DNA from 3 places in the Paenibacillus provencensis genome. Region 1 is predicted to be linked to each of the others. Evidence: a T-box and tRNA genes for the amino acid it is inferred to sense, from the RefSeq annotation. Region 1 holds a T-box; the other regions hold tRNA genes.
What was found. The T-box of region 1 lies ahead of argS (arginine--tRNA ligase). A T-box ahead of a tRNA ligase gene usually reads a tRNA of that ligase, here a tRNA-Arg.
Positions count from the first base shown of each region.

Region 2: it has a tRNA-Arg gene. The T-box ahead of argS (arginine--tRNA ligase) is inferred to sense a tRNA for this amino acid. The anticodon was not compared.
Region 3: it has a tRNA-Arg gene. The T-box ahead of argS (arginine--tRNA ligase) is inferred to sense a tRNA for this amino acid. The anticodon was not compared.

Region 1 covers NZ_JBHTKX010000001.1:2,063,321-2,068,537, reverse strand. The annotation lists gene ACFQ3J_RS09885 (CobW family GTP-binding protein) at 1-472, shown strand, start outside; gene ACFQ3J_RS09880 (four-helix bundle copper-binding protein) at 568-915, shown strand; T-box leader at 980-1,248, shown strand; gene argS (arginine--tRNA ligase) at 1,301-3,013, shown strand; gene ACFQ3J_RS09870 (ATP-binding cassette domain-containing protein) at 3,042-3,932, shown strand; gene ACFQ3J_RS09865 (hypothetical protein) at 3,934-4,641, shown strand; gene ACFQ3J_RS09860 (ABC transporter permease) at 4,925-5,217, shown strand, end outside.
Region 2 covers NZ_JBHTKX010000010.1:52,310-57,526, reverse strand. The annotation lists gene whiA (DNA-binding protein WhiA) at 1-951, shown strand, start outside; gene ACFQ3J_RS25470 (HPr family phosphocarrier protein) at 1,058-1,327, shown strand; gene ACFQ3J_RS25465 (SIMPL domain-containing protein) at 1,529-2,287, shown strand; gene clpP (ATP-dependent Clp endopeptidase proteolytic subunit ClpP) at 2,400-2,999, opposite strand; tRNA gene ACFQ3J_RS25455 (tRNA-Arg) at 3,206-3,280, opposite strand; gene ACFQ3J_RS25450 (sugar-binding transcriptional regulator) at 3,604-4,626, shown strand; gene gap (type I glyceraldehyde-3-phosphate dehydrogenase) at 4,714-5,217, shown strand, end outside.
Region 3 covers NZ_JBHTKX010000005.1:181,293-186,509, forward strand. The annotation lists gene asnB (asparagine synthase (glutamine-hydrolyzing)) at 1-177, opposite strand, end outside; gene ACFQ3J_RS22680 (hypothetical protein) at 367-693, shown strand; gene ACFQ3J_RS22685 (hypothetical protein) at 739-1,089, shown strand; gene ACFQ3J_RS22690 (hypothetical protein) at 1,213-1,344, shown strand; gene mgtE (magnesium transporter) at 1,562-2,941, shown strand; gene ACFQ3J_RS22700 (DUF4870 domain-containing protein) at 3,003-3,296, opposite strand; tRNA gene ACFQ3J_RS22705 (tRNA-Arg) at 3,438-3,511, shown strand; tRNA gene ACFQ3J_RS22710 (tRNA-Arg) at 3,837-3,910, shown strand; gene ACFQ3J_RS22715 (hypothetical protein) at 4,209-5,141, shown strand.

The DNA.
Region 1 (5,217 bases):
GCCTGAATTACTCAGCCTGGTAAAGGAATGGAATGAGCATGCATCTGTACATTTTACAGAACATTGCAATATCGATCCGGTACTTCTAGCAGAGGACGCCAGCTGCCCGGTAAATCCTGAGAGAGAAGTTTCCGCCTCCCAAGCTCAGAAAGAGCATCAGCTTCACCACTCACATAATCATGTTATGGTTTACACTCATTATTTTAACTGCAAGATTAATAGCGTATTGTTTGAGCAATGGCTGAGGGAGCTGCCGCGTGACATCTACAGAGCTAAGGGCATTGTTCATTTTTCCGATACAGGCAGCCGCTTCTTGTTTCAGTATGCTTACCGTGAACCGGACTTTACCAAGCTGGGTCCAGAAGAAGAGCTAAAGGATGTCGGTGTATTTATAGGTGAGCATTTTTCGAAAACAGAGCTGATTCAGCTGCTGCAGCAGCTTGAAGAAGAAAGTTCAAAGATTAAATCATAAAAAGTCGAATTCAGAGGAAAGTTATTGCATATTGATTATCATACCGATCTTACGGGTAATAGAATGAAAATGAGATTACGCGGAGGGATGTAACAATGGCTATGACAAACATAGAGATGGAGACACAGACACAGATTGCAGCTTGTTTGGAAGCGATGAATGCATGTAATAAATGTTATGTCTCAAGTTTAAAGGAATACGATCTTGGCATCTTAAGAGAAAGTATCAGGCTGAACAGAGAAGCTGCCGAAATTTGCAGCTTTGCGGCTTCTGCGCTCAGCCGGGGTACAGAATACAAGGAAGAGATTCTGTCCCTTGTCGTTAAGGCGTGCAGAGCATGTGTAGCGGAATGTGAGAAGCATGAGCATCTGCACTGCAAAGAATGTGTGGACAGCTGCCGCAAATGTGCAGAAGTCTGCAGTCCTGCTGGTCTTGCTGTATAACGACAAATTTCCGAATGAATTGAAGTTGCAAATGATGGTAGACCAAGATATAATGATACAAATTATAAATTCAATGATCGGGAGAGTAATATCAGAACACCTCATGTTTCAGCGAGCCGGGATGGTGTGAGCCGGTATGAAGGATCTGGCAGGAAGCGCACCCGTGAGAAGGTACATTGAATATTAGTAGGTGTACTCGTCTTCAGCGGGCGTTATCCGCTTTGAGAGGAATCGAACAGGTTGCCAGCCGCGTGAAGAATATGCGAGTTAGCCTTTCGGATTCACGTAGAGTGGTACCGCGGGACTATGTTATCAATAGCTCTCGTCTCTGTAATATACAGAGACGAGAGCTTTTTTGTATATATGGGAATAGGAGTGTGTACGTATGTTGATGGATAAGGTTGTTAGCTTGTTAGAACCGTTGTTGGACCTGTCGAGAGAGGAGGTTGAAGCTATGTTGGAGGTACCCCCTCGTCCAGTGATGGGGGATCTGGCTTTTCCTTGCTACACGCTTGCCAAGAGAATGAGAAAGGCTCCGGACGTTATTTCAGCTGAACTGGCAGCCGACATGACAAGTCCCGAGCTTCGGGCTGAGGCTTCAGGTCCGTATATCAATTTTTATTTTGAGCGCACGAATATGGCTTCGGCTATGCTCAACAGCCTGACTGATCCGCAGTTTGGAAAATTACAGTTAGGTGCAGGCAAAAAAATGGTGATTGACATGTCATCACCTAATATTGCTAAGCCCTTTGGTATCGGTCATCTACGTTCCACGGTTATCGGTGCAGCACTGTATCGAATGTACGAAGAGGCAGGTTATACTGCAGAGAGTGTGAATCACTTGGGGGACTGGGGTACTCAGTTCGGCAAACAGATCGCTGCATACAAAAGATGGGGTGAAGATGATCGACTAGCGAAAGAGCCGATAAAGGAATCGCTGCGTTTATATGTGAAATTCCACGATGAAGAAGAGAACGACCCAAGCTTGGGACCGGAAGCTAGAGAATGGTTTAAGAAGCTCGAGCAGGGGGATGAGGAAGCCGTATCCTTGTGGAAGTATTTTGTCGATATCAGTATGCAGGAATTTAACCGGATGTACGACCGTCTTGGTGTTAAATTCGACCATATACTTGGAGAGAGTTACTATATTGATCAAACCGACAAGACAGTGACCAAGCTAAAACAGGCCGGTCTACTGACGGAAAGTGACGAAGCCATGGTCGTCAGATTGGATGAGGAGGGAATGCCGCCATGTCTAATTATCAAGAAGGATGGAACGACCATCTATCCAACTCGGGATCTAACAACCGCCTACTATCGTCATGAAGTCATGAAGGCGGATGAAGTGCTCTATGTTGTGGGTGCAGAACAGAAGCTTCATTTTCAGCAGGTGTTTGCCGTACTTGCCAAAATGGGAGAGATTTGGTCCGAGAATTTCATCCATGTTCCTTTTGGTCTGATGAAGTTTGAAGGGCGCAAAATGTCTACAAGACGTGGCAAGGTTGTATTTCTTGAAGAAGTGCTTGATGAAGCTGTTGAGCGGGCAGCACAGATCATTAACGAGAAAAATCCGAATCTCCATAACGCAGCTGAGGTAGCTGAACAGGTCGGACTCGGGGCGATCGTATTTGGTGATTTGAAGAATCACCGATTAAATGAAGTGGATTTCTCACTAGAGGAAGCACTCAGCTTTGAAGGAGAGACCGGACCTTATGTACAATACACTTACGCGAGAATTCAAAGTCTGCTGTTCAAAGCAACGGCCAACATGGATGAGGAAATACAAGAAGCTTCGAAATCTGCAGCTGCCGAGCATTCGGAACAGGTACTGATCAGTGATGCTGCCTGGGCAGTGATGAAGCATTTATCCCGATACCCTGAACAGCTTGAACGGGGAGTTCGTTTGAAAGAGCCTTCAGTACTGGCAAGATACGTCATCGATTTAGCACAGCTGTATAATCGGTTCTATCATCAGGAAAAAATTCTGGGGAGCAGCAAGAGTGAACGGACCTACAAGCTGAAGCTCTCCGAGATCGTTGGATCTCGAATAAAAGGAATACTCGGTCTGCTTGGCGTTCAAACACCGGAACGGATGTAATAAATTCATTGTTCAATGGAGGAGAATCATGCCAAGCATCTGTCTGCATCAGGTGAATAAAGCCTATAAACAGAGAGTAGTACTGAAAGATATTTCTTTAAATATTCATAAAGGTGAATGTGTTGTCCTTACAGGTCATAACGGTTCTGGCAAAAGTACGCTGCTAAGAATATTAGCAGCGCTGCTTTTTCCTTCAAGCGGGGAAGTTAGGGCCTGGAGTACCACAGGAAATATCGCGGATGTGCATAAGGGTTATGCGATAGACCGGCTCCCACCCCTCCCATTTACTGCTGAGGAGTACTTAATGTCTATGGGCGGTGTTCAGGGGATAGAGAAAAAAGAAAGGGAGAGACAAATAATTGCCTTAATGCAGGCATTGCATCTTAAGCCGGAAACGAAACAACAAATTTCTTCTTATTCCAAAGGAATGAGGCAGAAGGTGAATCTAATTCAGGCTCTTATGGGAAAGCCTGAATTACTGCTGCTCGACGAGCCGTTATCGGGTCTTGACTATGATTCCCAGCTAAATCTTACTGAACAGCTATATGAGTTAAAGACTGCAGGCACGACGATTATTTGCGCTAGTCATGAAAGCATGCTTATACATAGAATAGCCGATTCTGTCGTTGAATTAGAGGATGGACGGTTGAATAGAGTGATTCAGCAGGAAAAGCTAGCATTTAAGGCGGTTATGGTAATCAAGGCGGGGAACTTATCGGATGACGATATTGACCAGCTTGCAGCTTTCGAAGGAGTTATTGAAATAAGCAAGGAGACAACCAAACATGAGATGTATTGTCTGATGAAGGTTGCTGCTGAAGCTAGCGATAAGCTCCTTCTGAACATTATAAGCCAAGGCGGCACAATAATATCTGTTTTACATGATCAATATCATTTTAATATGAGCGGGAGGGACTGAGTTGAAACCTCTCTTGATCTATTTTTTAAGAACGTTTATACGTTCACCCTATTCTTTTGCACCGATTGTCACCTATCTTTTCATAATGGCAATTCAGTATTCGTACCGTCCGAATCCGATCGCTGACAGCTATAGTGTTACGGCTACACTGCTCTTTTTTGCTTCTGCCTGGATTGGGCGAGGCTTCTATCATGCCGAGCATCCGGATCAACGGGCGCTTACGATAATGCACAGCCGAAAAAAGTGGATATACTTTATAGGGATGTGGATCGCCTGCTCTATAATTATTGCTGCTATGACCTGTATTTCAATACTATTTCCCATTGCGGCTTGGATGTTTGAACGGCTGCCAACCACTTCAGAGCTGTTCACAGCTATAGTTGGTCACTATATGCTTGGTGTGTTGGGTATCTCCATTTCCTTATTTACTCAACGCAGCTGGATTAAGGTACAAAGTAACGCGCTTGCTATATTGTTTATTTGGTTAATGGCCGGGATGATGCATACCCAGATGGAAAGATGGCTTCCTGATGGATTAAACTTTTTAGCCTACTTATTGCCTCCAGCGCTCCCATTTATTAAAGCTATGTTAAACCCAGATGATATTGTATCCATGTCAGCTTCTACAATACATGTCATTGTATACGTTCTCATTTTATTGTCATGTTATGTTTATGTTTCTGTCAAAAGAAAAGATGTTATGTTGTAACGCTTACATTATTGCGTAGATCTATATATATCGATGAATATCGCCTATATAGATCTTTTTTTATTATTTCAAGATAGAATTGTGTTATTATTTCTGACACTATCATTGATTTTTATCAATTTTCGTTAATTACAGATATAGTATCTGCATCCATTAAATTTTACAATGGACTTCAAGAGGAGGGGGAACAATGTCGGAGATCTCTACAAATACAAAATTGGCGCAGCACAAAAGATCCAGAGGTCTTGCTGTTCGATTGAAGAAGCAATGGGAACTACAGATTATGGTCATCCCTGCGCTCATACTCGTATTCATATTTAGCTATATTCCGATGTACGGAGTGCTGATGGCTTTTCAGGACTATAGCATTTTTGACGGGTTCTGGGCGAGTCCATGGGTTGGATTCAAACATTTTGAAATGTTCTTTTCTTCGCCTGATTTCTGGACCATCATGAGAAACACGCTTATTATTAGTGCGCTTAAGCTGTTCATCGGGTTTCCAGCACCCATTATTCTAGCCCTAATGCTCAATGAAGTGCGGCAGATGGCTTTTAAACGAGTCATACAAACGGTTAG
Region 2 (5,217 bases), on a different contig from region 1:
TTTGCGGCACAGACCAAAAAAGAACTAACCATGATCGAAAGTGAGCCCTGCTGTGAAAAAGCGGAACTGTCAGCACTCATCCGTATGCTTGGAGCGGTTCAGCTCTCGAACAAAAAGGTTATTTTGGATGTTTCTACGGAGAATGCCGCGATAGCAAGGCGAATTTATTCTTTGCTCAAAAAACACTTTCAAGTGCATACCGAGCTGTTGGTTCGTAAAAAAATGCGGCTCAAAAAGAATAATGTATATATCGTCCGAATTCCGGCAAGAGTTCAGGAAATTTTGAAGGAGCTTCACATCGTTTCGGAAGGCTTTATGTTCACACCAGGCATAGAGGAAGAGGTTATCCGTAAGAACTGCTGTAAGCGGGCTTACTTGCGGGGTGCCTTCATGGCTGGTGGATCGGTGAACAATCCCGAAGGATCTTCCTATCATCTGGAGATTGCATCCATGTATGAAGAGCATTGCCAGGCCCTCGTTGATCTTGCGAATGAGTTCAATCTGAATGCACGCTGCATCGAAAGAAAAAAAGGCTTTATTTTTTACATCAAAGAAGGCGAAAAGATCATTGAAATGCTGAGCATTATCGGTGCTCATCAGGCGCTGTTCAAATTTGAGGACGTTCGAATTATGCGGGACATGAGGAATTCAGTGAACCGGATTGTGAACTGTGAGACGGCCAACTTGAATAAGACGATTGGTGCGGCAGTCCGCCAGATTGAGAACATCAAGTTCCTGGATAAGGAAGTGGGACTTGATACTCTGCCCGATAAGCTTCGTGAAGTCGCTGAAGTAAGGCTTGCCCATCCGGATATTAATTTGAAGGAAGTTGGGGAATTACTAAAAGGGACAGTGAGCAAATCGGGTGTGAATCATCGCCTGCGCAAAATTGATGAAATGGCCGAAAAAATTAGAACAGAGAAGGGTTTATTTACGAACTCAAAGTTATAAGCAATAACTCTTTTTTTTTCTAGTTTCATTCATGCTATAATGGTATAATGTTTATAATTATGAAGTATTGATTGTTGTATAGATTTTGAAGAGGGGGTAAGTTTCCATGACAAAGCACCCGGTAGTAGTCCGTTTGAAGACGGGTCTTCATGCCAGACCAGCCGCACTATTCGTACAAGAAGCGAATAAGTATTCGTCTGAGATTTTTGTGGAAAAAGATGATAAAAAAGTAAATGCAAAGAGCATCATGGGAATTATGAGCCTTGCAATCAGCACAGGGACTGAAGTAGTCATTAGTGCAGAGGGTGCGGATTCAGAACAGGCTGTAAACGCTTTAGTAAGTCTCGTAAGCAAAGAAGAGCTGGAGAACCAATAATTCACCATCTTTTTTATAACGCCAAAATACAGAGAGAAAGCTCCGAGAAATCGCAATATCATTAAGCTAGAGCCTAGCCTTAATGACATTACGAAAAATCGGGGCTTTTTTGTATTTTGGACATGCTTGTACATATTGAAACTTTTTTTTAAGGGACTGCGTCCAATGGTATAGATTGCAAATTGAAGGAGGTTAGATGAAGTGGGGAACAAGAAATGGATTAAACCTTTCGCTGCCGCAGCCATCGCTGGAGCACTATTAATTGGAGGATGGAGCTGGTCTGCAGGGGGAACAGCATTAGCCCAGGAGGCAGCAGCGATGCAGAACTTCATTTCGGTCACAGGGAAAGGTGAAATAGCAGTTAAGCCGGATATTGCCTATTTGTCGATTGGAGCATCATCAGAAGCGGATACCGCTGCAGCAGCGCAAAAAGCGAACGCAGCCAAAATTCAAAAGATTAATACACTGCTGAAGAATACCTGGAAAGTGGACAGCAAGGATATTCAGACCAATCAATTCTATGTACAGCCCAATTATACTTACAGCGAGAAGGATGGACAGAAAATTAAAGGCTACACTGCTTATCATACGCTCAAAGTGTCTTACCGTAATCTTGAGAAAGTCGGCGAGCTGCTGGATGCTGCAACAAATGCGGGTGCGAATCAGATCGATAATGTTGTGTTCTCGATAGAGGATACCGAAGCGTTTGAAACACAAGTTATTGATAAGGCCATGGCGAATGCGAAGCTTAAAGCTGGAGCGATAGCGAATGCGGCTCAGCGTCAGCTGGGTATCGTGCTCAGCGTCAGCCAGGGAAGTCTGGACGAACCCATTACTTATCACAGAGAGTCGCTGGAATTGCAGTCAACTAGTAAAGCCGAAGACAGTGCAAACACAGCAATTGAGAGTGGAGAAATTAAGTTGTCTACTCAGCTGACAGTACGGTATGAGCTGAAGTAGCAATGTCAGAGCTTTACACAATGGTGTTAAATAAACTGAAAAATGGTATTCAAAAAAACATAAAATCCTCGTCCCTTCAAATCAGGAACGAGGATTTTGGTGTTATTACAGCTTATAGACCTTGCGCAGATGTGGAAGACTCAAGAACTTGGTCAACCAATCCGTATGCCTTCGCTTCTTCAGCGGACATGAAGTTATCGCGGTCTGTGTCGCGTTCAATGCGTTCGAGAGGCTGACCTGTACGTTCAGCTAGGATGTGGTTCAGCTTATCGCGCATTTTGAGAATACGGCGTGCACGAATTTCAATATCAGAGGCTTGGCCTTGCGCTCCACCAAGCGGCTGATGGATCATCACTTCACTGTTAGGGAGAGCAAAACGCTTGCCCTTCGCACCTGCGTTAAGCAGGAAGGCACCCATTGAAGCAGCCATACCCATACAGATCGTGGAAACATCGGGTTTAATAAATTGCATTGTATCATATATTGCCATACCCGCCGTGATGGAACCGCCAGGGCTGTTAATGTATAAATGAATGTCTTTCTCTGGATCTTCCGCAGCTAGAAACAGCATTTGAGCAATGATGGAATTAGCGACGACATCGTTGACATCACTGCCAAGGAAAATGATACGATCTTTCAGCAGTCTGGAATAAATGTCATAAGCGCGTTCACCGCGATTGCTTTGTTCTACGACCATAGGAATATAACTCATGCGAAAAACCTCCTCAAAAAAATTTAGAGTCTTAAGTTCACGAGACACGAGAACAGGAACTTCATCTACATATACTTACTGTTTCCGTATTAACCACATCATAAACAATTTCAAACAAAAAGTCAAAGAAAGTCAAACTAATTTGATAAAAAAAGAAACCTGTTCGGTTTCATCGGTTAAATGTATATGAAGCCACTATATAGTAATGGCGCGCCCGCGAGGAATCGAACCTCGATCTCAGGCTCCGGAGGCCTACGTCATATCCGTTGGACCACGGGCGCACATTCAAGTAACTGTCTATGACAGTAATATTGATTATATCTGAATGCGAAAAAATTTGCAAGAGAGTTCCATGATAGAGTTTGATGTTGAACATATTTGTACAACCTATAGATGAAGGGATGAAAACCGATGGTATCGCTTTTTTAATTGTGATATTTTACACAAGCGAATAAAGGGAAACGGCTTTGTAAAATATACTTTTGGACCCCTTGCATCCCACGTTAGATTTGGTTAAAATAAACGTGGGACTTAAAAAGTTAACCCGGGACATTTTTAGTCCACCTCAGAGACCGGAATGAAGGAGCTTGCGGAAGTGGATAGCATGCGAACGATATTAGAAGTGCAGAAGCAGCTTCTACCTGATCTCATGGACGTAATGAAGAAGAGATATACGATTCTACGCCAGATCATGATTTCGGAATTGATTGGCAGAAGAACACTTGCGAACGCCATGGATATGACGGAGCGTGTACTCAGAGCAGAGACGGATCTGCTGAAATCGCAAGGACTCATTGAGATTGAAACGGTGGGAATGAGAATAAGTCAGGCTGGAGAAGAGCTGCTTGAAATGCTTGAACCTGTAGCCAAGGAATTGTTTGGACTATCAGAGATGGAAGAGCAGATCAGAAGAACTTATGGACTTCAGAAGGTCATTGTCGTTCCAGGGGATTCTGAGCATTCGGAATATGCTAAGCGAGAGCTGGGGCGCGCCGGAGCGAAAGCACTGCTGAGTGTCATGCATGATGAGGATGTGGTAGCTGTAACGGGCGGTTCCACAACAGCAGCGATTGCAGAGCATCTAACCCCATCATCATCCAAGCGAGATGTATGGCTCGTGCCTGCACGAGGTGGTCTTGGAGAGAGCTTGGAGCTTCAGGCGAATACGATTGCTTCCATGATGGCGAAGAAGCTTGGAGCACAATATCGGCTCTTGCATGTACCGGATCTATTAAGCAATCATGCCTATGATTCACTGATACAAGACTCCAACATACAGGAAATTCTGGATATGATCCGTAATGCGCGCATCGTGATTCACGGAATAGGCGGTGCGATGGAAATGGCCAAACGGCGCAAGCTGGCACCACAGACGGTCACTGAAATACGTGATGAGGGTGCCGTGGCAGAATCCTTCGGCTATTATTTCAATAGCGAGGGCGAGATTGTTCATACGATGCTGACCCTGGGTATGCGCTTAGAGGATATCAGACGTACCGAGGTTGTTATCGCTATTGCAGGCGGTAAGAGCAAGGCAGCTTCGATACAGGCGGTGCTTCGCTTCGGACAAGAAGATATTCTAGTCATAGATGAAGCGGCAGCAGCTGAAATTGTTAAAGATTTATAGAGTTATGGATTCGTTGTCTTGATGGGCCTTAACAGGCTTGTCTTGAATATATAAAAATTTAAAGCAAAACTTGGGAGGAACTTACTCATGGTAAAAGTAGGTATTAACGGTTTTGGACGTATTGGACGTAACGTATTCCGCGCAGCGCTGAACAACAGCGATGTAGAAATCGTAGCAATCAATGATTTGACAGACGTGAGCACTTTGGCTCACTTGCTTAAATACGACACAACTCATGGTCGTCTGAACGCAACTGTAGAAGCTAAAGAAGGTGCGCTGATCGTTAACGGCAAAGAAGTTAAAGTATTTGCTGAGCGTAACCCTGAGAACCTGCCTTGGGCAGCTAACGGCGTTGAAATCGTTGTTGAGTCCACAGGTATCTTCACAGCAAAAGAAAAAGCAGAAGCTCACCTTAAAGGCGGAGCTAAAAAAGTAATCATCTCTGCTCCAGCTACAAACGAAGATATTACAGTTGTTATGGGCGTAAACGAAGACAAATACGACCCAGCTAACCATACAGTAATCTCTAACGCTTCTTGTACGACGAACTGCTTGGCACCATTTGCTAAAGTTCTTGACGAGTCCTTTGGT
Region 3 (5,217 bases), on a different contig from region 1:
CCCATTCTCCGGGTCCATGACGCTCAGTCTGCGATGGCCGAAGGCACAAGGATTCGAGATCCAGGTTCCACCTGCATCGGGTCCGCGATTTGACATGCTTTCCGTCATGCGGACAAGCAGTTCTGATTCTTGGGTAAGATCACGATTCCATTGTATAAATCCTGTTATACCGCACATGACTGTTCATCCTTTCTTTTACATAACTTCTAAAGAGGCTCATTTAACAGCGTGTGGAGAGCGGTCATGCCTCATCCCCTTTTTTCTTCACGAGCAGTACTAGCAAATATATGCCGAAAATAGGCATAAAATGTCTGTCCACATCCGAAACTAGAAGTGGCGAACATATTAGTGTTAGGAGCGATGAATTTGACCAGAAGCCTGTATTTCGTTTCTGTTGGCGGACGTTCTGTTCTTGATGATCAGCAGGCAGCATCGTACGAGTGGGTTATTGAGGCGACGCCTGAACAAGCAGATTATTTAAGAGGGCTGCTTAGTTTGATGCAGGAAAAAGAAGAAGAGGCATTTCCAGGCTATATTTTCCCATGGCCCGATACCGAAGAGGCCTCCGTCAACTCGTTATATGAGGAAGCACTTCAAAATGTGTATAACGAAATTTATCAGCTGGGTACGAGAGAAACTCGCAGTCACTTGGCGCAATATGGGGTTATACGTCACAGTATCAACGGGAACTGATGAAGGTAATGCGATTAACCTAACATAAGAACAGGAGATGGGCTCATGTATGTGATTCAAAATGCCAAAATTACAAATACCATTGAATTAAATGGAGTACCGTGTGTAGAGGTAGCAGTGGAACCGGGACAGGCGGGTGATCCTTCATTGCTTGTATATGTCGCGCAGAATGCGAATGGAACAGGCCTGGATCTGCACAGAGTGGTGCGCAATCATCACGATTTGACTCTGGATTGGTACAACGATAATCAAAATGTGGCGTTTGAGGATGCGACAGCTGTTGCATTTGAGAACAGCCAGCTTGTGACGGCCGAGCAGGAGAAGGGACAATTTCTCCAGTCCTTGCTGAATTACGGGTCGATGAACCATGACATTTTAAGTAAATTGCAAAGATAAGCTTATACTGGGCTGCAAATGAATTTGTTCACTCAAATTCTTTGCAGGCTTTTTTTGCGTATGGGGAAATAGTCGGCACATTTATTACACATAATACTCAAGTATCCCGGGGAGGTGAACACAATGACTTCAAAGTACAAGGTAACGAAGAAATACCGTCACGGTTTGGCAAATGAATTTGCTAGTGAAGTACTTGGGAAGAACAAAAATCACCAGCGGCAACTGAACAGAGCACGTTTAGGAAGCAGCAACTAACTCGGGCTACGCATAGGCCTCCATTCTTTCAGTGATGAAAGGATGGAGGCTGTCTATTATGAACAATAAGAGCTTGATGTACTGCTAATTGAGAGTAATTCAATGAATACATATCATTTAAATGTTCGAACATGATTTTATGACCTATCAGCAGGGTAAACGCTATAGGAAAGGATACTGCACACCAGATTAATTACAGATTGAAGGTGAACTATATATGCACGACATCGAAATGCGGAGCAGAGAACAGGATCTGCATCATTTAACTCTCAGCATAGAGGATGCTGTCAGGCGTGGCAGCATCGAGCAGATGCACGATGAATTTGAAGAGTGGGAAGCATATGACTTGGCCACGATCTATTTAACGCTAAATGAAGCTTACCGCCCTCGATTTATGGATGCGCTGGATACGGAGCTTTTGGCTGACATGCTGAGTGAGCTCGAACCAAGAGTAGAAATTGAAGCCCTGTATATTCTGAGCAAGGATCGCGCAGCTCAGGTGCTGAATCGTATGGATAATGACGATTTGGCCGACTTGATGGGCGAGATGACAGATGAAGTTAGAGAGTACATGCTCTCAATCATGGAAGCTTCAGAGCGGGAGACCGTAAGGGAGCTTATGAACTATGGACCGGAGACAGCCGGCGGTATCATGACTAACCGTTATGTGTGGTTCTATGCCAAGTACACGGTTCGTGAAGCAGTCGAAAAGGTGAAGCATTTTGCAGACCTGACGAATGATGTGCAGGATCTGTATGTATTAAATGAAAATAAAGAAGTCATAGGCCTCACCACCTATAGAGATCTCGTGCTTGCATCGGATACAGAGCTTATCGAGCATTTGATGAGGGAAAACGTGGTCAAGGTATCAGCGGATATGGACCAGGAGGCGGTTGCGCACTTATTTGAACAATACGATCTTGTATCTATCCCGGTCGAAAATACAGCAGGCAAATTAATTGGAGTTGTAACGTTTGACGATGTGCTGGACGTCTTGCGGGAGGAAGCGGATGAGGACATTAACAAACTGGCGGGTACAGACAAAACGATCGATTTTAACACTCATTTCTTGACGGCGGCCAAAAGAAGGCTTCCGTGGCTTATCATGCTGTTATTCCTTGGGTTGTTGTCCGGAAGCATTATAAGTATATTTCAGGGGACGCTCAGCCAAGTGGTGGCATTAACTTTCTTCATGCCGATGATCGCGGGAATGACCGGGAATACGGGGACGCAATCGCTCGCGGTCGTGATCCGAGGTTTGACACCACAGAACAAAATGAACGGAGGGGCCATATTACGTTTATTATGGAGAGAGCTCAGAGTAGGGTTAACGATTGGAGCTGTTTGTGGAATAAGCGTAGCACTTGTTGCAGGAATTTGGCAGAGCAGCTTTGCTTTGGGTGCAGTTATCGGTTTTTCTCTTATCCTAACCATTGTTATTGGTACGATGGCTGGAACCATTATTCCTGTTCTTCTGCATAAACTGAAGATAGATCCGGCTGTTGCCTCCGGCCCCCTTATTACGACACTGAATGATTTGTTCTCGTTGACTGTATATTTTGGTACGGCGACATTATTTATTTCATATCTGGTATAGGTGTATATAAAATAGAAACCAGCCTGAGAGGCTGGTTTTTGATCTGTATTGCTTGTAGTTTTCAAGCTGTTTCTCTTAATGATTTAATGCCTTGATAGATGTTGTAAATAAACGTACCGAAATAGATGACAAAAAACACAATGATGTATCCTATGATCGAAGCAGGATGGTCTGCGGTGAACAGAAAATATATCAGTGGAATAGCTGCAACGAAAGGGAATACATGTGAGAATAATGCGCGTCTCGCATGTTTGGTTATGTAATCGTCTTTGGCCACTATCCATACGATTAATGGAAACAGGAAGGGTGCAAAAAAGATACTGAAATAACTAAGGGAAGATAACAGCTGTCTCATGAAATAACGCTCCTTTTGAAATTTCCTAATATTTAAATCATATTACCCTTCACAGCATGTGATGATACATAAAAAATACTTTGACAATTACAGATTATACGATATAATAAATATCGCACTGTGAAAATAAGTACATAACTTGTCCCAGTAGCTCAGCAGGATAGAGCAACGGCCTTCTAAGCCGTCGGTCGGGGGTTCGAATCCCTCCTGGGACGTATATAAGAGAGACATCCGTGAGGATGTCTCTCTTTTTCGTCCATGGGATGAGAACCCCAACTGGGGTTCGTTGAAGCATAAGCATCGATAGCATGGGCATCGCAGTCAGCCGCACGGCTGTACCCCGAATGGGACGGTTGAAGACATCTGTAAAGGTGTCTTTTTTACGTACGTAGGAATGAGAACCCCAACTGGGGGTTCGGAAGCATTCACATCGATAGCATGGGCATCGCAGTCAGCCACAAAGGCACCTAAATAAAATCTTACAAATACCGCTTGCTATCATTACATATATATGATACGATATATCTTGCGCTTGAATTTGTCCCAGTAGCTCAGCAGGATAGAGCAACGGCCTTCTAAGCCGTCGGTCGGGGGTTCGAATCCCTCCTGGGACGTACATAAGAGAGACATCCGTGAGGATGTCTTTTTTTTTGCGTCCAAGGGGATGGGAACATAAGATGGGGGTTCTTCGAAGCATAAGCTTCTATAGCATCGGCATCGTAGTCAGCCGAAAGACTGTATTTTTTGATGCTATATATGCCTAATCCCAATGAATTAAGCAAAAAGATGTTTTTTTTAGGCTGGATTCGGTTATGTTAATATATTAGAGCTATACACGGATATGTAGTTTCTATATAATCAACAAGTCGATTTATAGTTGTCGTTAAACCGGATAGAGAGGAGGCAGTCATAATGAGCGATACGAACTCCCAAACCAAAGAGAAAAATATTGTTCTCTTCCCGAAGACGCTGGATTACTATCAGATTCAGCTTACCGTAATGCTAGAGAATGAGCGCTATACGGAAGCGATGAGTTTGCTTGAGTTCCTGCTTCAATGCGAAGGGCAGGAGAAACGGAATCATGAAGAATGGGAAGCATTGCTGGACTGGCTGCGCGCAGCTTTCCCTCAATATATAGATCGTGATCAAAGAGAAGACAGACGAAGTGACGAAGATTTGGAAGAGAGCGAAGAGGATTTTGCTCGTCAAAATGCCAGAAATAAAATGGCGGAAGATGGAGCATATGCAGATAAGCTGCTAAGAACGGTAATGGAAGAACCACTGAGCGAGCAGACGATGCTGGCATTGGATCAGCTAGCCTATATCGAAACTCCGGGTATTGATCAGTCTTTGTGCGAATGGCTTCAGCAGCGTAAGCTGCATCCGCTGCTTCAATTTCGAGTGCTGCAGACATTGCGAAAAAGAGGATCGCAGGCAACCGTCTCTCTAACACGAGGGTCGGAAAAAGTGGAGGTTGAAGTGGAATCTATTCCATTGAGGCCGGATGAATTTCCGTTTCCTATCATTCGTGTGCTCGAGCTGGTGGCCGATCAGACGGAAGTACATGAACCTACCTTATTTTATTTTGCTCAGGAACTCTGGTCTCAATATGTCATGGCTGTATATGGCACGAGCGACTATCGTTCTATGCTTGAAGGTGATGATTCGACACTCGATATATGGGCTGCAGCGCTCCATGCAGCAGTCGCTGAGAGTCTGGGTGGATCACTGGACGAGGAAGAGATCAGAAGGGTTTATGAGATCACGAGTGAAGTTAGATTTAGGTTCGAGCAGGCGTACCGATCGATTAAACGATTTGTATCCGGCGGATTGGATGTGAAATAGTCGAAAACTTCCTTTTGACGGCTACAAGGGTTTACCCTTGAAATTGCATTTAATGTTGTTTATACTAAAATGGTTA